DNA from 4 places in the Colwellia sp. Bg11-12 genome. Region 2 is predicted to be linked to each of the others. Evidence: riboswitches for the same ligand, from Rfam matches in the RefSeq annotation. Region 2 holds a riboswitch; each other region holds the start of a gene.
The links. A riboswitch is a leader RNA that binds a small molecule or an ion and turns the genes downstream of it on or off. The one in region 2 is predicted to bind cobalamin.

Region 1 (5,089 bases), on a different contig from region 2:
GTATTATTGCTGCAACCCATAAAAACCTTCAAGAGGCCATTATTGATAAAAGCTTTCGTGAAGATCTTTATTACCGCTTAAATGTGGTTGAACTCACCTTACCAACACTCGCTGAGCGCCGTGAAGATATTCCTTTACTTGCCCAGTACTTTTTAAGTGTAGCGATCGAAAATACGTCTCATAAAATAAATGGTTTCTGCCAAGAAGCGATGGAAGTTTTAATCAGGGCTGACTGGCCAGGAAATATTAGACAATTACAAAATGTTGTTGAGCAATGTGTCGCTTTATCAACAGAGCCATTAATAAGTGAAAGCTTAATTAATAATGCATTGCGTACTCAAAGTGCACAGCTGCCTTCTTTTCAAGAAGCGAGAGAAAAATTCGAACGCGACTACTTAGCCAAATTATTAAAGACTACCGAAGGTAATGTTTCACAAGCAGCCAAAATAGCACAGCGGAATCGTACAGAGTTCTATAAACTATTGAAAAAACATCACTTGAATGCAGAATCATTTAGAGTTGATAACGATACACCTTCACAAGATTAGCTGAGAATACATAGACGATGAAAAGCTTACACTTAACAGAATTTTTTCCTTATCAGCTCACTCAACTACAAGCAAAAGTAAGTGATAATATTGCTGAAATTTATACGGGAAGGTTTGAACTTTCTCGTCAACAATGGCGTGTTTTAGCCAGTTTAGGTAACGGAGAGTTGTTATCAGCAAAGCAAATAGGCGAGCAAACAAATTTAGAAAAAATGCCAGCAAGCCGCGCAATAGCAAAAATGCAGACCCAAGGCTTGTTAGTTAAAAATACCGATAAAACCGATAAGCGATCTTCATTGTTAAAACTAACAGCGCATGGCTTAGCTATTTATCAACAATTAATACCGATGGCTTTACAACGTGAAGAAGAATTATTGTCTGTTTTAAGTGTTGAAGAAAGAACGCAACTCTGCGAAATAATTGAAAAAATAACATTGAAATCAATTGAGATATCGAACAAAAAATAACAACTATTGCTAGGCCGAGGATAACAAAACAATCAACTGTTTTACAATGCGCTGACCAAAATTAATACGAAAGCTAACAGGAAATAAAAACAACTACTTTTCGAAAATGTAGCAGTAGATACTTTCCAATATTTAAACGGTGTAACAAGTAATGACGGCGAAAGTAGAATGCCACGCAATAACGATAAAACGCCAACTGAGCCAGCAAACGCGCCAAAGTCGAGTACTCCAGTTTGGTAATATTGTAGTAAAAACATAGCAATCACTAATAACATAAAACCTTTAATCAGTTTTACACTACGATTAATTTTTGCCGTTTCAGTATCCATAAAATCCTGCTTTTCTCTGTGTTATTAGGCCGTTAAAATACCACTATAAAAAAACCTACACAATAGTGTAGGTTTTTAATTACTTATACTGTATTACTTATTAAAAAGAATAAGTAGCCGTTAATAAAAAGTTAGTACCATCAGCCACATAGTTCTGCGCTGTTTCATACTCTTCATCAAATAGATTATTTACTTTGCCAATAAACACGAGTTTATTGGTCGCTTGATAACTCAACGATACATTAACTAACCAGTAGTCATCTAAAATATCTGAATCAGCATTGGTTTTTTCAGGGCTTTCATCACGATAGCTAAGCACACCATTTAAGGTGAATTCTTGCCAATGATAACCGAGCGTATAATTAGCGGTAACTTCTGGACGACGAGCAAGTTGCACGTCTAATTGTGCATCTTTAGCATCAATAGAAGCAATAGCAAGTTGATGGCTAAAATCGCCAGCCGTTGCATTTAACGTTAATTCTAATCCTTGAATATCAGCTTGGTTAATATTGGATGGCTGCCAAGCACCTGAAGCATTTGGTGACCAAGCAATTAAGTTCTCAATGTCTGATTCAAAAAAACTCATCTCAACGCTTCCGTCAATACCATCAGATGAAAATTGATTACGGATCAAAATTTCGTTACTCGTGATACTCTCTGGTTTTACATCTGGATTACCAGATCCAGGCCAGTATAGATCGTTAAATGACGGTGCTTTAAAACCCGTAGAACGGTTTAAGCTGACAAGCCATGAATCATTAATTTGATACCCAACAGAAGCATTGTAAGTTACTTCTACGTCGACATCTTCGATGTCATCACGACGAACAGCGCCTTCAAATAAAAACGCATCTAACTGATGACGAGCTTGAATAAATACCGCATTAACATCGCGTTCTTCAACAGCCCACTTTTGAAACCCAGGAGTCCATGCGTCTTTATCTGTATCAGTGGAAACTTCTTCAGTGTAAAAATCAACACCCGCAGTAATACTAGTCGCATCGCTAAACGAATATTGGCCTAAGGCTGAAAATTGATCACGCTGAGTTTTAATTTCATCACTGTCTGACTTTTTAACATCATTACCAAAAGTTTCGCCTTGGTCTTGACTCGTTGACAGCGAAAGTTCAGTAAATAAAGCACCTGACTGATATTGACCTGCAACACGTAAGTAATAATTCTCGTATTCACTTTCATTAGCCGAGCCATTATCAGGATTGTAGTATTGAATACTTTGATCATATTCAGCACCACCCTGCTCCCAACGAGACGCTAAATGTAATGAAAATTCATCATTAATTTTACTTTCGCCAATAGCGGCTAATGAAAAACGGCTATAACCATCTTCATCAGTGTCATAAGCGTCACCATCAATTTTAGTTGCACTAAAACCATCACTTTCTTCGGCAGAAGCACTTAACGTTAACGAGTGTTGCTCATTGCCTAATCCGATTGATGCATCAGTTTTCCACAAACCATTACTACCTAAACCCGCACTGATAACACCTTCACCTAACTGCTGTTTTTTAGTAAATATTTGAATAACACCACCAATAGCATCAGAACCCCATAATGCAGCACGTGGACCTTTAACAACTTCAATACGTTCAATTAAAGCCACTGAAATGCCACCAAAGCTAGTAGAGCCTAATGTTGCCGAACCAATGCGAACACCGTCAACCAACACGAGCGTATGCCCACTACTTGTGCCACGCATAGATACAGAACTTGCCTGACCTGCCCCTCCTTGATTAACCACGCTGATACCGGCAACTTTCTCTAGTAGGTCGGTAACGTTTTGTGGTTGAAAAGCAACAATGTCTTCTTTAGTGATAACTTGCGTTGCTGATAAGGTTAAGAATTGTTCTTGCTGTGTGCGATTAGCAGTAATGATAATATTTTCAATTTCATCTGCATTCGCATCCTTTGCATAGGCAATTGATGACGTTAAGCTTGAAAAAATAATACCTGCGATAGCAAGCTGAATGGGTGTTTTATTAAATAATTTAGTTTTCATATGACCTCTTTCTATGATGCCCTCCGCACCATGTTGATCTCGTTGTTTATGCTTTCTATATAAGCTTCAAATAAACGAGATAATTACGCAAATTACAGAGTATCGGACTTATATTATGGTGAGTTATAAACTCACACACCATAACAATTACCATTGCGGGGGCAGTGCCAAATTCTCATTGGCTTCCCCTGTAATTCGCAAATAATAGATAGTATTATCTATCGGTTAAGTTAACTGAACAGCTATCTTTGCTGATCAATTTTTTCACACATATCTTCAACACCGCTTAACATTCTGGTACTAAATCTATGTAATAAATCTGCATCCACGTGAATAAACTTATTGTTTTTCACTGCGGGTATTTCTGGCCATTTTTGCCAGTTAATAATAGGTTGTGGCTTATCCGAATTTTCATCCGGTAAAATCATTAAGTGTGGCTGAGCAACAATCACATTCTCCGTACTTATTTTAGGGTACGGTGTAGCATTACTTTTAAAAACATTTACCCCTTGGCACACTTCAATTAATTGATTTATCCATGTTGTGCCATTAATAGTCATCATCGGCTCTGACCACAATTGATAAAAAACAGTTATCGGTTGTTTGTTTATATTTTCAAGACGTAACTTTTTTAACCGTTGTTCATAGGCTAAAGCGACCGTTTCCGCTTGCTCTTTGTGTCCCGTTAATTTGCCAAAATAACGCAGTTCGGTGGCAACATCATCGATATCTTTAGGGTTGCTAAAAACTACATTTAGGCCTAAACGATGCATTTTATCAATATCACTTTGCGAATTACCTGACTTCCAAACAATCACTAAATCAGGATTTAATGCCAACAATTTTTCTATTTGCATGCCGTGGTAGCTACCAACACGTGGAATATCTAATGCCGCTTTTGGGTAGTCAGCGTAAGAAACAGTACCAACAATTTTTTTACCTGCGCCAATATCAAATAGCATTTCAACGATGTGTGGCGCTAAGGCGACTATGCGCTGCTTAGGTTCTTCAGCAAAGCTTTTAGCGGTTATTACTATTAATAATAAACTTACCAGGGTCAGCGATAAAAATCTTTTGGTCATGTTATTTAGCCTTTTATGTTTGTTGAATATGCGTTTTTCACCGCTATGCTATGCTTTGGTCGTTTTACTGTCTTTTATAATATCTTCGATGACTGATATCTTTAAGTGTTTTTGGCAAACATCAGCCAACCGTTCAAGCTGATGCTCTCGATGCTCATCAAGATTAATAGTCTGTTGAATGTCATTATTACTGTCGAGCCAATTAACTAATAATTGTGTTGCATCGCCTTCATCGAAAATACCGTGCAGGTAGGTGCCTGCTATTTGGTTGTCATCTGAAATACAGCCATCAGTTGCTTGATTATCACTTTTATTAACAAGGAGTGGCATCAGCAATTTTTCATCATTTATCAGACTCTTAGAAATACCACAATGAATTTCATAACCTTTAACAAGGCAACTATCATTACCTAACGTCATGGTAGCCGTTATTTGTGCTAATATTTTTTCGGGGGTTAACTCCGTAACAAGGTCAAGTAAACCTAGCCCTGTTATCGACTTAACATTTGACTCAATACCGTGGGGGTCGCTGATGGTTTTTCCTAACATTTGATAACCACCACAAATGCCAAAGACCTTTCCGCCATAACGTAAGTGACACTCAACATCACGTTGCCAACCTTGCTCTTTAAAAAACTTAAGATCA
Region 2 (5,089 bases):
ATTTAATCATTACGCTATTAATTGCGCTATTCATTACTGCTCAATATTAACTTACCTGTTTCAGGATCGCGATAAACTTGGCCCATTGACTGATAACCTTCTTGGTTTTTTAGTTTATTTTTCAATGCTTCAGGTGTTGAGGTTAGTTCTTTATCTATAGAATTAAACGGCTGGATTTTCGCTGAAGATAGCTTATCTGTTAGTACTCTAACTGATTCATCTAAAAATATTACCCTAATTAGGATTTAGTGCCGCCATGATTGCTGTAAATCTAAGATATCCGCGCCAATATTCTGTAGACCGAGAGGATAATTATAGTAAACAATAGCCACTTTTTTGTTTTAGTTACCGTGAGTTTTTAATACTAACCAACCATTCACCCGTACTTATAAATGCTCCATTTTTTTCTCAGCACTTGGCTAATCGATAATCTCTCCCCCATTAATGGGCCTAATTTTGTACTAGAAAAAGTGCGTTTTATTAAATATACGTAATGCTAAGCTAGGATTACTAGGAAGATACCAGTGCATATATGAAGCAATAATATTGTTATGCAGATAAACCAACTCACCAACGCGTCCACTTGGATGATGGATAGTTTGGCAACTTGGTTCTAAATCAATTTCTGCGGATGAGTAATGGAAACTGTGCCCACGCATTATATTACTGCTTGTACTTACATTATCAGAGGTATCTTCACCTTTATTAAATGATGGTAAGTCGACCCACTGTGAACCAATTGCGGCAAGTTGTTTCTGCATCGTCGCCTTGCCTGGCATTAATCCAACCATAGAGAATTGTTGACCAGACATATCGGTAAGCTTATCCAGCAAATATAACATGCCGCCACACTCTGCAATTATGGGCTTATTGCTTGAAGCGAAATCTCTCACCTCATTAATAAAAGTGACATTGTTCATTAACTGCTCAGCATATAATTCTGGATAGCCACCCGGAATATACAACACATCACCGTCAGGTAAGTGAGTATCGGTAAGTGCAGAACAATAAATAAGTTCTGCACCCGCTTGTGCTAAAAAAGCAATATTCGCCGCATAAATAAAACTAAAAGCGCTATCTCGAACAATTATGACACGGGTACCTAACAATGCTTGATGGATAACATTTTTTAAACTGTCTTTTTCTCGCGTAAAAAATTCAACTTTTTCAGGTAAATCGGTCAGTCCCGTATTCGCTATATGACTAGCTGCTTGATTGAGTTGTTCATCAATATCAACGAGTTCTTGCGCCTGCACTAAACCTAGATGCCGCTCTGGCAAAGTTATCGTTTCATCTTTTGGGATACGGCCATAAAAGCGTAATTCACTTGGCAAGTTACTACTGAGCATTTCAGCATGTCGATCTGAATTTACTCGATTACCAATAACACCAGAAAAGGGTAAGTTTTCTCTAAATTTAGCTAAACCAAAAGCCACTGCGGCAAAAGTTTGAGCCATTGCCTTAGCATCAATAACACCCAAAACAGGGATGTTAAAATGTTGAGCTAAGTCCGCACTACTAGGGGTGCCATCAAACAATCCCATCACGCCTTCGATTAAAATCAGATCTGAGTCTTGCGCTGCACGATAAAGTAGCGCTTGGCAACCCTGCTCACCGACTAACCATAGATCTAATTGATAAACTAATTCGCCACTGGCTTTACGTAATATCATCGGGTCAATAAAATCTGGCCCGACTTTAAATACTGTTACTTTACGGCCTTGATTACGGTGATAACGGGCAAGCGCAGCTGTGACTGTTGTTTTTCCAGAGCCAGAATGCGGTGCAGCAATAATGAGTGCTGAACACATAACACCACTGCCTTTTTTATACTCGGACTTATCTTTAAATGGGAGTGTCTTTTTATTAGATAACGCCATTAATTGTCTCTTCTATTTAATTATTTTTATCGTGTTGGTTGTCGATTATATTTGTCATTATTGCTTTTCATTTTGAGGCGAAACTACAATCGACCATTTACGTGTGTATTAGCGTTTATTGATTTTTCCTTGAAAAAATAACTCAAAGTAAAATCGATGACCATAGCAGAAACAACATAAAAAATAGGGTTTGAAATAGACTTAACATAATACTTGTCGACACGTGTTGCATATTCTGCCCATGACAAAACAGGGAATTTACCTGAAAACGCGTAATAACTACCATTTGAAATAAAGAAAGCAATTGAACTCGCAATAAACATAGCCAAAGCCACTTTTATAATATTGACTTGCCAAACACTTTGTTGCCAATTAGGTCGAGTATAAAAGCCAGCAGTAAACATAGCAGCGTAACTCAATACTAATGCAGGGTAAGAGGTGGTAATACAATCACCAAATTGACCACGATAATAAGACGAAGCGAGATCGACGGTTACCGTTAGAATATAGAAAAACCAAAACATTTTGATATTACGTAAGTACATACCGGCTAGAAAAAATATAGCAATTGATGCACTAGGTAAATGGTTTAAACTCGCGAAATGATGTGTGCGAGTTGCAAGCATCAGCAAGGTTAATGTTGCAAAAATAGCAATGAGTAAACTGATAGGAGATTTGAGATTGATTGATTTCATAACGATTCCGTTGTTTAAAACAAATAGAGTTTTAACGGTGTAGGAAATCAAAGTCGGTATACGGTGATAATCGGACAATAAATTATTAATTCTTAGAAAAACCAATAAAAATCATTCGATCGTCAAGCAATAATTCAGGCCGTGTACGCTTCTCTGAATTACCGCCCACCGCAGTTGTCGAGCAATAGTTGTTTTATAACAACTATAAAATAGGCCGGTCTCCGGACTCCTGGTCATAGCATATGCAACACCTTCCCATATTTTCACTATTCTAATTATCTAAATAATGATTGAATACAGTGGTTTTGTTGCTGCTCACAGTTACCGTTGCGGGGGCAGTACGGGTATTTCACCCGTTTCACGTTTCATCTATAGCAGTTACGATTAATATGCGAAAAACATAAATTAACAGTAACTTAGACACCTAAATCGGCGTTAATACTACGTTATAGGTTACCGTTCTTCAAGAGGCAGAGACTAATCTTTAGTTTTATAGCGGGAGTACCCACCAAAATCAAAGGTTCATCTTTAGAGGCTGAAATAAAAAAGCCCTTATTCTCCCTGCTCCATGGTCTGTCTATCTACTTTTTTTCAAAGCTGGCAATAATAGGTACTATCATCCTTCAAAGACTAGGCACGCGATGTATAGCGAAACAGCTTTACCCAGTGGGTAAACCACAAAGCGCAAATTGAGATGCAGGTACGGTGTGACGTTAAGATTATATTAGTGGGTTGCGTGAAAGTTATCGGGCTGTTGCTGCCATCCATTTAACATTCCCCTCCCAATTTAAGAAGAAAAGTTTAAAGTCCGTATCAAGCATCGGTTTTGCAATATGATACCCTTGGGCAACATCACAGCCAATTTCTTTAAGCTTTTGGTATTGTTCTTCGGTCTCAATACCTTCCGCTGTCGTTTTAATCTTCAATGATTTGGCTAAATTAACCACAGCGTCCAATATTAAGACTTTATTGCTCACTTCATTCAAGTCATCAACAAAGCTTTTGTCTATTTTTAAATAATCTAAGGAAAATTGATGTAAGTAACTTAGCGATGAAAAACCTGTACCAAAGTCATCCAAGGCGACTGGTATGCGAAGATTTTTTAAAATATCTAAATGTCTTTTCACTGCATCAATATTTAAAATTAAACTTTCTTCAGTAATTTCTACACACAACCGTTCGGTGGTAACTGCAGAGAGATGATGTTGCGATTGCAAATAATGAATAAAATCTTGTGACGCAAAGCCTGATGTTGATACATTAACACTCAGCTTAAATACTTTAGGTAGCCAAGGAGCCCAAAGGTTGAGTTTACTCATAGCGAGCTTTAGCATATAGAGATCAAGTTGAACTATTTGACCAGATTTTTCTAAAATAGGAATAAAAAAATCTGGATACAAAAGCCCTAATTTAGGGTGTTGCCAACGTACTAAAATTTCAGCACCAATAATATCTCCCGTATCAAAATCAATCAACGGTTGATAATTACCAATAAACTCTTGATTTTTTACTGCATTATCAAAATCATACTCGACTTTCACATTAATTAATTTATTTTGTTCTTCAAGTGCTTCAAAAAACACATATTGGTTGCGACCTTTCAACTTTGCTTGGTACATAGCATGGTCCGCATCAATCAATAACTGTTCTGCGCTTTCACTCGTATTGCTATAGGTTGCTATACCAATACTTACACTACTGGAAATATTCAAGCCATCAATATTAAAAGCCGCGGCCATAACCGCAAGAATACTTTCAGTTATCCGACAAATGGTCTCATAATCAATATTACCATCAAGTAATATGGCGAATTCATCACCACCTAAACGAGCCAGTGTATCAGTGTTTCTTAACGTTGTTGTTATTGACTTTACAATAGCAACCAGTAACTTATCGCCAACATGGTGACCATAAGTGTCGTTAATTTTTTTAAACCTGTCCACGTCAATAAAGAGTATTGCTATATTGTCGTGACGATTATTTTGGCAATGCAAGAACGCATGTTGGATCCTATCTTTGAATAACGAACGGTTCGGTAAGTTAGTTAATGGATCATGTAAGGCTAAAAACTGTAACTTTTGCTTAGCCTCCATTCTTTCAATAGCATTATTAATATGTTTTGCAACAAACATGAGTAATTGTTTGTCTTTTTCTTGAAATAAAAACTCGGTACTATAACTTTGTACAACCACAATCCCTTTATTTATACCGCTCCCAAATGGTACCCCCAACCAAGCTTTGGGGATACTACCGCGTATATAGATTGCTTTTTCATTAAGCATCTTTTGAATGTCTTTTTCGTAAAAAAGAAAAGGTTGGTCTTTAGCTAGCGCATAACCAGTAATACTTAAGAAATTAGGATCGATGTTTATGCTTGTGAAATTAGAGGCACTGTCAAACTCATCAATAGCATAAGGAAAGTCGATCCTTTTGCCATCGTCTTTTAACAATGCAACAAAAAAGTTTTTTGCTAGGGTAAGGCGACCAATACATTGATGTAAGTATTGATAAAAT
Region 3 (5,089 bases), on a different contig from region 2:
TCACCACGCAGCTAATAATAACGACAGCAGGAAACCAAAGTGTTGCCCATTCAGCACGAGAAAAGCTTCCCATGGTCCAGAATAAAACAGCCGTTACCGCCTGAGGATCTGTGTGGTAAAGCAATAAACTGGTAAATGAGCTAAACAGAAATGACAAAGCGACACCTGCCAATAACATTGATTCAACTTGTTGGCTTTGCCGGCGACCAGCGATCATCAACAACATTAACATCGCAATTAAACTGCCAGCAAAAGCGGCGACTGGTGTGACCAAAGAAATAGTACTGCCCAGTAAAACAATCGAAATCACTACACCTAAAGAAGCCCCGGAGGAAATACCAAAAAGATAAGGATCAGCTAAAGGATTTCGCGTTACCGTTTGTAAAATAAGCCCCGATACCGCCAAACCACTGCCCGCTAAAAAAGCCAAAATAGCCCTAGGCATACGTAATTCCCAAATAATACGTTCAAAAAACAAGATGTCTCGTGCGTCTTTATCCGTTGAGAAGCTCGCTAATAAGCTTGAAGTTACATCACTAAAACTAATATCTGCTGCGCCTAAAGATAACGACGCAATAAAGCTGATAATGCCAAAACTTAAGGTAAGGAAAATAATCAACGAGTGATTCATTTTAATCATGCGTTAACTCACTGTTGTATTCTGTTATATCTTGAATGTCGTAGCCGTAAAAATAAGAAATATGGGGAACCTTGTGTTGTGTATGTGTTGAGACTTGCGCGCAAACACCAAAAACATTTGATAACATCTCAGAGGTGATCACCTCTTGTGGCGTTCCTTGCTCAACAAGTTTACCTTTGTCTAATATAATAAGTTGGTCGCACATCGCACTCGCAAGATTTAAGTCATGAAAAGTGGCAATAACAGTTATACCTAATGATTTTGCTAACTCTATAACCTGTATTTGATAACGAACATCAAGATGACTGGTTGGTTCGTCCATGATCAGCAAGCTTGGCGATTGCACAATCGCACGAGCAATAAGCGCACGTTGCTTTTCGCCTCCAGATAAGTGTTCAAAATTTTGTAAGGTTTTATCAACTAAACCCACTTGTTTAATAGCACAGTCTATCTTTTGTTTATCGCTAGGTTGTTCGCGGGTAAATAAACCTTTATGTGGCAGTAAGCCCAACGAAACAATGTCGTGCACGGTTAAATTAAAATGCGTAGGGGTTTCTTGTAAGACCACAGCAATATCTTGTGCATATTGATAAGCATCGTATTGTTGCCAAATATCTTGTTGCTTAAATTTAACCAAACCTGAATCAGGTTTTACGTAGCGATATAAGCAACGAAGTAGACTTGATTTCCCAGCACCATTGGGACCAAGAATACCGGTGAAGCTGCCTTTATTTATAGCAAAAGAAATATCATCTAAGATTAACTGACCGTCGGCATGCCAATAAACATGCTGCACAGAAAGTAATTCAGTACTAGCTGGAGGTATTGATGAGAATTGCTCGTTGCTACTATTCAAAAAATTGCTACTCCATGTCATTTGCATTTTGGGAGCAGACAAACAGAGCACAATCAATCTCTTAGTCTTTGAAAAGAATACAAGAGTCGAGCATACAATGTTCGAGTAAACCCGCTCGACTTTGTTGGTTATGTCTACCCTTTAGATAGACAAATGACTCTTAATTAATGGGTATCCTGACTCAAGCTTTATGGTATTTAACAAACACTAAAAGACTTTTACAGTTGCGGGTACAGTTGCGGATTTTCACCACATTCCCACATTAAAAATGAGTTATTTAATTTTATCACGCGATTATGGTCAGCTAGTTAAAAATAGCAAGGTTTAATTGCTATTAAAGCTGATATTATAGACGAACGGTCAACATTTTTACCAAACAATTCTTGGCCAAGCTCTACCTTGTTCATCGGTATAAAGCTCAACTTTCACTAAGCCCGCATATGGAATATCAATATGACTCATGTGAGTTGTTCCAGGGATAGGCAGTTTCAATATTCGTGCAATAAGGTGTTTAATAACACCGCCGTGTGCGACAACTAGAGTATTTCCATGTGGCGCAGTGGCTAACCATTGCTGCCACCAAGCATCAACGCGTTTAACAAAATCAATCATTGCTTCGCCATTAGGCGGATTATTTTTCCAAGGGTCTTGCCAAAAATCACCGATGGAAGGTTGTTTACCCATTGGCTTTATTTTCCATAAATCTTCATATTTTTTTCCATCCCAATCACCAAAATCCATTTCTTTAAGCTGATTATCTAGCTGAAGGTGAATATTATTTTTTAATGAGTACGCTTTAGCAAAAGTTTGGCAACGTTGCAGCGGCGAACTTATACAGTAAGATATTCTAGGTAATTGCTGGCTCGATTTCCATAGTTGTTGTAAGCCATTTTCAGAAAGTGCCACGTCAATTTTACCGGCTAAAATACCTGGAGTAGCAATTTCGCCATGGCGTAATAAGTATAAAGTGTGTTGATGCACCGCCCATTCCTCTTATATTTTCATCTATACATACTTTACCGGTTAAGTGGCCGTTAAAGTGAACCCGGTGGAAAATAGAGCGCAATAAAATATATTAGCCCATAAAAAACGGCCTTGAATCAATTTTCATTGAATCAAGGCCGTTTGCACATGTTAGTTAACTTTTACTGTCACACCATAAGTGTTACAGATGAGTTAATAACGATTAAAACTTGTAGCGAGCTGTAAATCTTACACTACGAGGTGCTTGGAAGCTTGTAGGCGCTAAAAAGTTTGGATTGATTTCGCTGCCACCACGTGAATAATCTTTCTGTTGATTAACTTCTGTAGCTTCATCAAAATCAAAGATGTTAAATACGTCAATTTTTAACGTTAATTGATCATCAGCCCAATGTGGGATGTAGCTTAAACCAGCATCAACCATATAAGTCCAATCAGTATCGCCGTAATCGCCACGATTAGACAGCTCAGATTCACCATTTTCGTTTACACAGTAAAAACTTGAAGCGCCGTAACGATCAAAGTTACCTTTATCGAATGATGTAGAACCATCACCTACTAAGAAAGCAGCTTCGCCATTTCTAGCATCTGTTGGTAAGAAACCGTTACAACTTTGTGGTGTACCTGACATAAGGTTAACATTAGCGGTTACCGTTAACTCTTCAGTAAACTGGTAAGCACCATAAACTTTAAACTGATGACGACGATCGTTAGGTAAGTAACCATCAGAACCATCTTGGAAGCGTTTGTGATCGAAATCTTGAGTCGCGCCCGCATCTTCTTGGCCTAAAGTAGAGTTTACATAACCTTCGATGTTACCTTCACTCTTAGAGTAAACATAAGAAGCGTTCATGTACCAACCGTCAGCAAATGCTCTTTCTAACGTTAGTTCAAGACCTTTGTAACTACGTTTATATTCAGGAATATTAAAGTAATCATTAGATACTGTTTGAGCAGTTACGTCACCGTCACCATTAGTATCAATGAATAAATTAAGATCTTTACCTGGGTTAACTAATAAACAACCTGACATTGAGTGAACGTCGAAGCCACCTTCTGGAGTTTCCCAATCATTGCCTTCATTAGCCATAGCAAAGCCTTGATCAACACCCCAGTTGTAGAATCCATCATGTGAACACATGTCATCCATACCGTCTTGAATTTCACGGTACATCAACTTAACGCCAGCAGTCCAGTTTTCCATAACTTCTTGTTGGTAACCAAGAATGTATTCATCTTGGAACATAGGGTCTAAATCAGAAACAGCAATTACACGAGGATCAGGTATTTGATCATCAGTGTAACCACCACCAATTTTCTCGCCTAAACCAATTGGAGCACCGGTAGCAGCATCTATATCGTCATATTTGTAGAAGTACTGAGAACCGGCTTCTTGACGAGTTGCACGGATGTTAGTGTTTGATGCAATTGGAATGTATGAACGACCAAAGGTACCGTAAAATTTCTTAGTTGAATCGCCATCAACATCCCAAGAAAAACCAAGGCGTGGTGCAATTAACTCGTCAGCTTCAACAAACACTTCGCCATTTGCAGCATAGTTAGTGAAAGTTTCATTACGAACACCAAGGTATAACAAGATGTCGTCAGTGATTTGCCAGTTGTCTTCAATGTAGAAAGCTGTGTTTTCTACTTTAAAGCTACCTGATTTTTGATCATCATAAATAACACGAACAGCTTGAGTGCCTATTGGTTGCTCTACACCGTTGATACTTGTACTTGTAGCAGCGTTTGACTCAAAGTAACGGTAGTAAACACCACCAGTGTACTGTGAACCAAGGGTATATGAAGTAAATTCTTCATTGTTGTAACCCATACGGAACTCGTGATCGCCTAACGTGTAGCTAACATCAATTTTATAGCTTGTACGTTCGTCGCGATCTGACTTTGGTTCTACATCAAGAATTTGTGATTGTGCTGTGTTCCAACAACCTAAAACTTCTCTAGCGCCCCAAGATTTATCACCTCGAGTGTCAAAAACTCTTGGACATAATGCAGCGGCTTCATCAGGGTTACGCGGGTTCTTATTCGCGTTTCTGTTTTCCAACTCACCATACATAAGACTAACGCTTAAATCGTCAGTAATTTGACCTGAGTAGTTGAAAATCATGATGTCGCCACCATTTTCTTCTGTATATCGAGTTGACTCTTCACCGTGCTTACCAGTGTAGTATTCGTCATCAGCGTTAGTGTAGAAAACGCGGTCGATATCTTCTTCGTTCTGAATATATGTACCAGAAACTAAATGATCATCGTTGATATACCAATCAAGCTTAATAAGGCCATTTGGATTGGTTGTGCTACGTTCATTACTTTCAGTACGATTGTAAGTGTCACGCTTGTTATCTTGAAATTCAAGATTGGCATAAATGAATAGCGTATCTTCAATAATTGGACCGCCAACACCGATGTTATAAGACAATGATTCACTGTAATCGTCTGCTCTGTAGCCTGTGAATAATGATCCATCAGGTTCTTCTAAATCGATAGTATTTTTACCGTCAGTTCTTAAAGAGTCTGGCGTGTAATAAGCTGCTGCTTGAAATTTCCATTCGTTAGTACCACTTTTTGTTACTGTGTTAGTAACACCGCCT
Region 4 (5,089 bases), on a different contig from region 2:
TAAGTAAACGTACAAAAAAACTCAAGTTGTAATAATTATATAATTTTCAGTGAATTACAATAAGTTCAGCATTATCTATCCATGTAATGTACAAAATAAAATACGGGGTTGCTCAAGCATTATGTAAAAATTCATGTCTGAATCTAGTAAAAAACGCTGTAACCCTTTAATATCAATGCGTTCAATGTTTTATAACAAATATTTTTAACTTAAAGATGAGACTTCAATGAAAACAATAATAACAAGTGCGTTATGTTCTTCGTTATTGTTGCTTGCCGCTTGCAACAACAATACAGAAAGCACTGATACAACGAAACAAGAAATGCCAGCCATGCAAAAAACAGCATTGGCTTCAGGTATCGACAAAGCGAACATGGATTTATCTGTTCGTCCACAAGACAACTTCTACCGTTATGTTAACGGCGCATGGTTGAACAGTAATGAAATTCCTGGCGACAAAACATCTATTGGTGCTTTTTATGACTTACGTGATGAAGCCGATGACAATGTAAAAGTAATCATCGAAGAATTAGCCGCGACAGAAGATTTAAAAATGGGTAGCGATGAACAAAAAGTTGCTGACTTATTCCGTTCGTACATGAACACCGATGCACGTAACGCTGCTGGTATCACTCCTGTACAACCTTTATTTGACAGCATCAATAGCTTAAAAGATAAAGATGAATTAGCTACTTTTTTTGGTAAGAACCAGAAAAATGGTATCGGTAGTCCATTAGCATTTTACATCAGTGTTGACGCTAAAGACTCAACTCGCTATGCGACACATATTTGGCAAACGGGTTTAGGCTTACCAGACAGAGATTACTACTTTGATGAAACAGAACGCTTTGCTGAATTACGTAAAGGTTATGTTACTCATATAGAAAACATGTTTAATCTAGCGGGTTTGAAAAATGGTAAAGCCGCCGCACAAACTATCATGGCATTAGAAACAAAATTAGCGGGTTTTCATTGGACGAAAGTTGAGACTCGTGACAGCGACAAACGTTACAATAAATTTAATGTTGCTGACTTAAATACAGTGACTGATGCATTCAATTGGAATGCTTACCTTGCAGCTCAAGGTGTAGCGGCGCAAAAAGATATTATTATTAACCAACCATCGTTTATAAAAGGCTTTGGCGAAACATTTGCAGCAACATCGTTAGCCGATTGGCAAACCTACCTTACTTTTCATACACTAAGTAATTTTTCAGGTTCTTTAACAACGGCTTTAAGTGATGAAAACTTTGACTTTTATTCAAAACAATTAAGTGGTCAAAAAGTACAACGCCCAATGTGGAAGCGCGGCGTTGCAGTGGTAAACAGCAATTTAGGTGAAGTTATTGGTAAGGTTTATGTAGGCCGTCACTTTAAACCAGAAGCTAAAACGCGTATGACACAGCTCGTTGAAAACTTACGCGGAGCATATGGCGCAAGTATTGATGAATTAGAGTGGATGTCTGACTCAACTAAAAAAGCAGCCCATGTAAAACTAGCAAGCTTTGACCCCAAAATTGGTTACCCAAATAAGTGGGAAGATTATTCTGCTCTTATTATTAAAGGTGATGATTTAGTTGGCAATAAAATGCGTTCGGGTAATGTTTCTCATCAAAAGGAAGTGGCTAAATTAGGTGGACCCATTGATAAACAAGAATGGGGCATGACACCTCAAACTGTTAATGCTTATTACAACCCAACTAAAAATGAAATTGTATTTCCTGCCGCAATTTTACAACCTCCGTTCTTTAACTTAAGCGCTGATGATGCGGTTAACTATGGTGGCATTGGCGCTGTTATTGGTCATGAGATGGGCCATGGATTTGACGATCAAGGGAGTAAATACGATGGTGACGGTAACTTGCGTAATTGGTGGACTGAAGCAGATTTAGCGGCCTTTAAAGTTCGTACAGATGACTTAGTTGCACAATACAATGGCTATTCAGTATTTAAAGACTTAAACGTTAATGGCTCTTTAACCTTAGGCGAGAACATCGGTGATTTATCTGGTGTAACCATCGCTTACAAAGCTTATATTGCCTCATTAAATGGTAAAGAAGCACCGGTAATTGACGGACTAACAGGCGATCAACGTTTCTTCATGGGTTATGCTCAAGTATGGCGTGGGAAAAAAGTCGAAAAATCATTACGTAATCAAGTAGCGACTGACCCTCATTCGCCTGGCGAATTCCGCGCATTAGGTTCTTTATCTAACATGCCTGAATTCTACAAAGCGTTTAACGTTAAAGAAGGTGACGCTATGTATATTGCCCCTGAAAAACGTGTAAAAATTTGGTAAGCAAAACGTTTAGCTAAATAACAGTAAACGAAGACTAAAATGCCAACAAATATTGTTGGCATTTTTTATGACTTAAAACTGACTAAAAATAGAATATATCCACACAAAATTAACCGCATAAAATGCGTAAATCAACAGTCTTTAACACCTCTACATATTGTAAATAAATACAAATATCGTAAACTAGCCACACGTAAAGTATTTAGGGAATAAGGTGTAAAACCTTAACTGTACCCGCAACTGTAAATTGTCTACTGTTTTATAAGCATTCAATGAGTCAGCATACCTAATGACTTTAATAGCAGAACTTTTAAGATCAATGAAATCGTGCGGGAACACGCGGTAACTTGCTACCTATTAAGGACTATCCTTAACGCTAGCCTTGCCTTTTTTCCTCTTTAAAATCACTATAATCACAACAGGAATACTCATGGTTGACGAAACACAAAAAAGCGAAAAACATCAAGCGCGCATGCAAAAAGTGAAAGACAAAGTTGATGCTAGAGTTGACGCGGCAACAGATGAACGCGGTATATTAATTGTTATCACGGGCAATGGTAAAGGTAAATCAACATCAGGGTTTGGCACACTAACTCGTGCCGTTGGTCATGGCTTGAATGCTGCCGCAATTCAATTTATAAAAGGCACTTGGGCTTGTGGAGAAAGAAATGTTCTTGAGAAACTTGGCGTGCCTTTTCATGTTATGGCAACCGGTTTCACTTGGAATACACAAGATAAAACCGCTGACATTACTGCAGCGAAAATTGTGTGGGAAGAAGCTAAGAAACTATTAGCTGATGAAAGTGTTGATGTTGTGTTACTTGACGAACTAACTTACATGCTGTCGTTTAAATACCTTGATCTTGATGAAGTGCTTGATGCCATAGCGAATCGTCCCCCGATGCAACATGTGATAGCCACCGGCCGTGGTGCACATCGTTCGTTACTCGAACTCGCAGATACAGTCAGTGAAGTTCAATCAATAAAACATGCTTTTGATAACAATATAAAAGCACAAAAAGGTATTGATTGGTAATCGATAATCATTGCCTATAAAGCGTAATATTCCTGCAAAAATGACATACTACAAGCAAGAATGCTTTGTAAAAAAGATATTGAAGAACGGACTCAACATAAAAAAGCCCATGTAATATGGGCTTTTTTAAATGTTCAATGCTAGCTGTTAGCTGTTAGCGCTCACTAAACACAAATTCTATTTAAGCTCGTCGCAACATCTATAGATACTTTTTGCTGTTGCTCGGCATGTTGCGCAACAGAACTTAAGCCATTCGTTATATCTCGGCTCAACGAAGCAACCTCAGCCATATTTGTATTAATCGATGCTGTAGATTGCTGCTGCTGTTCAGTGCCACTCGCAATTTGAGACGTTAGCGCATTCACTTCATTAAACACACGTCCTATTTGTTCTAGCGCTTCAACAACTTCTGCAGAATGCGTTAAGCTGTCTTGTGTCAAAGTTTGACCGCGCGAGATTGCCGTCACTGCATTCGTTGATTTTTCTTGTAAACCTTCCACCATTGAATGGATTTCAACCGTTGCTTCTTGTGTTCTATGAGCGAGCGCTCTTACTTCGTCTGCAACAACCGCAAAGCCTCGACCTTGTTCACCTGCTCTTGCCGCTTCAATCGCGGCATTTAAAGCCAGTAAGTTTGTTTGATCTGCGATACCGCGAATAACGTCAAGTACAGAACCAATGTTAGAACATTCAGTTTGTAGTAAGGCTAAATCGGTAGCCATCTCAGTAACTTCTTCAGAAAAAGCCTCAATCGTTTGTTGGCTCGTATTTGAGGAAGTCGTACCTTGAGATAAAATAGCAATGACTTGATTTGTTGTTTCACTTACCTGTGAAGCGCTGTCTGAAAGTATACTAGAGGTTGAAGCGACCTCATCAATAGAGTGTGCCATTAACGCTATTTGACGAGCAGAATCGTCAACAGCTTTAACGGAGTCAGTCATTTGTGTGGCCAGTAAAAAGGAGCCTTCTTTTAATGATTCAGATTCCGTACGTAATTCCGCAAGCACATCTGACAAGTTGCCAATAAATGAACTGAGTTCATTCGTCACAGTGGCGAGTTCATCATTACCTCCATCAATTAACGGCCCAGGAGGTGCCTGCTTGGTGCTAACGACGAGTGTAATATAGTGTTGTAGTTTTGTTAATCGAGATGACAGCTGCTTTTCAATAAATATATACCCTGATATTAATTGGGCAATCACTAAAACAGAGAGTATACCGACAACTGCTGACTTACTTAGCTCATCAGTAAATAGCAGTACAAAAAGTAAGGCTAATAATCCAACAACCGCCGTTGGTATAAGTAATTTCACGCTTAAGCGAGTAAACATAGAGTATCCATCTTGTTAGTTTAAAAAACAGCCTAAATTTAAGCTACTTGGCTTTATTACGTTATAAATTACCTATTATTTGCTGTTTTGGCTAACAATATTTGTTAATTTTAATTATTGGACAAAAAAACCATTTTATTTTAGCTATCCTTAAACGAATTAATGGTTCATCGCTCAGATAAAATATAAATAGGAAATCAATATATGTCTATCATCGCAATTTTTATGGGATATATACTTCTAAAACTTTATACATCAAAACCACATCATCAAAAGCCTGACCATTGAACTTTTATTGACTCCATCTAAATTACCGCCTTTTTAGTTTACGGGCGTGTTCAATTTTATTGAGTCAGAAGAACAAAACCAGCTCCTCGACTATTTTATTCTTTACCTTAAGCACTTTTTTCTGTTTTTACTCGC

Region 1: another riboswitch for cobalamin. It lies ahead of H4J39_RS04415 (TonB-dependent receptor domain-containing protein); the one in region 2 lies ahead of H4J39_RS14780 (hypothetical protein).
Region 3: another riboswitch for cobalamin. It lies ahead of H4J39_RS04380 (ABC transporter ATP-binding protein); the one in region 2 lies ahead of H4J39_RS14780 (hypothetical protein).
Region 4: another riboswitch for cobalamin. It lies ahead of cobO (cob(I)yrinic acid a,c-diamide adenosyltransferase); the one in region 2 lies ahead of H4J39_RS14780 (hypothetical protein).

The regions. Positions count from the first base shown of each region.
Region 1 covers NZ_JACGUZ010000056.1:9,639-14,727, reverse strand. The annotation lists gene H4J39_RS04430 (sigma 54-interacting transcriptional regulator) at 1-548, shown strand, start outside; gene H4J39_RS04425 (MarR family winged helix-turn-helix transcriptional regulator) at 566-1,015, shown strand; gene H4J39_RS04420 (hypothetical protein) at 1,057-1,344, opposite strand; gene H4J39_RS04415 (TonB-dependent receptor domain-containing protein) at 1,445-3,361, opposite strand; cobalamin riboswitch at 3,437-3,583, opposite strand; gene H4J39_RS04410 (cobalamin-binding protein) at 3,604-4,443, opposite strand; gene H4J39_RS04405 (cobyric acid synthase) at 4,492-5,089, opposite strand, start outside.
Region 2 covers NZ_JACGUZ010000077.1:191,484-196,572, forward strand. The annotation lists gene H4J39_RS14775 (cobyrinate a,c-diamide synthase) at 462-1,880, opposite strand; gene H4J39_RS14780 (hypothetical protein) at 1,964-2,575, opposite strand; cobalamin riboswitch at 2,770-2,994, opposite strand; gene H4J39_RS14785 (EAL domain-containing protein) at 3,319-5,089, opposite strand, start outside.
Region 3 covers NZ_JACGUZ010000056.1:712-5,800, reverse strand. The annotation lists gene H4J39_RS04385 (iron ABC transporter permease) at 1-640, opposite strand, end outside; gene H4J39_RS04380 (ABC transporter ATP-binding protein) at 633-1,517, opposite strand; cobalamin riboswitch at 1,645-1,802, opposite strand; gene H4J39_RS04375 (histidine phosphatase family protein) at 1,866-2,477, opposite strand; gene H4J39_RS04370 (TonB-dependent receptor) at 2,683-5,089, opposite strand, start outside.
Region 4 covers NZ_JACGUZ010000056.1:208,835-213,923, reverse strand. The annotation lists gene H4J39_RS05285 (M13 family metallopeptidase) at 227-2,299, shown strand; cobalamin riboswitch at 2,460-2,608, shown strand; gene cobO (cob(I)yrinic acid a,c-diamide adenosyltransferase) at 2,730-3,335, shown strand; gene H4J39_RS05275 (methyl-accepting chemotaxis protein) at 3,500-4,666, opposite strand.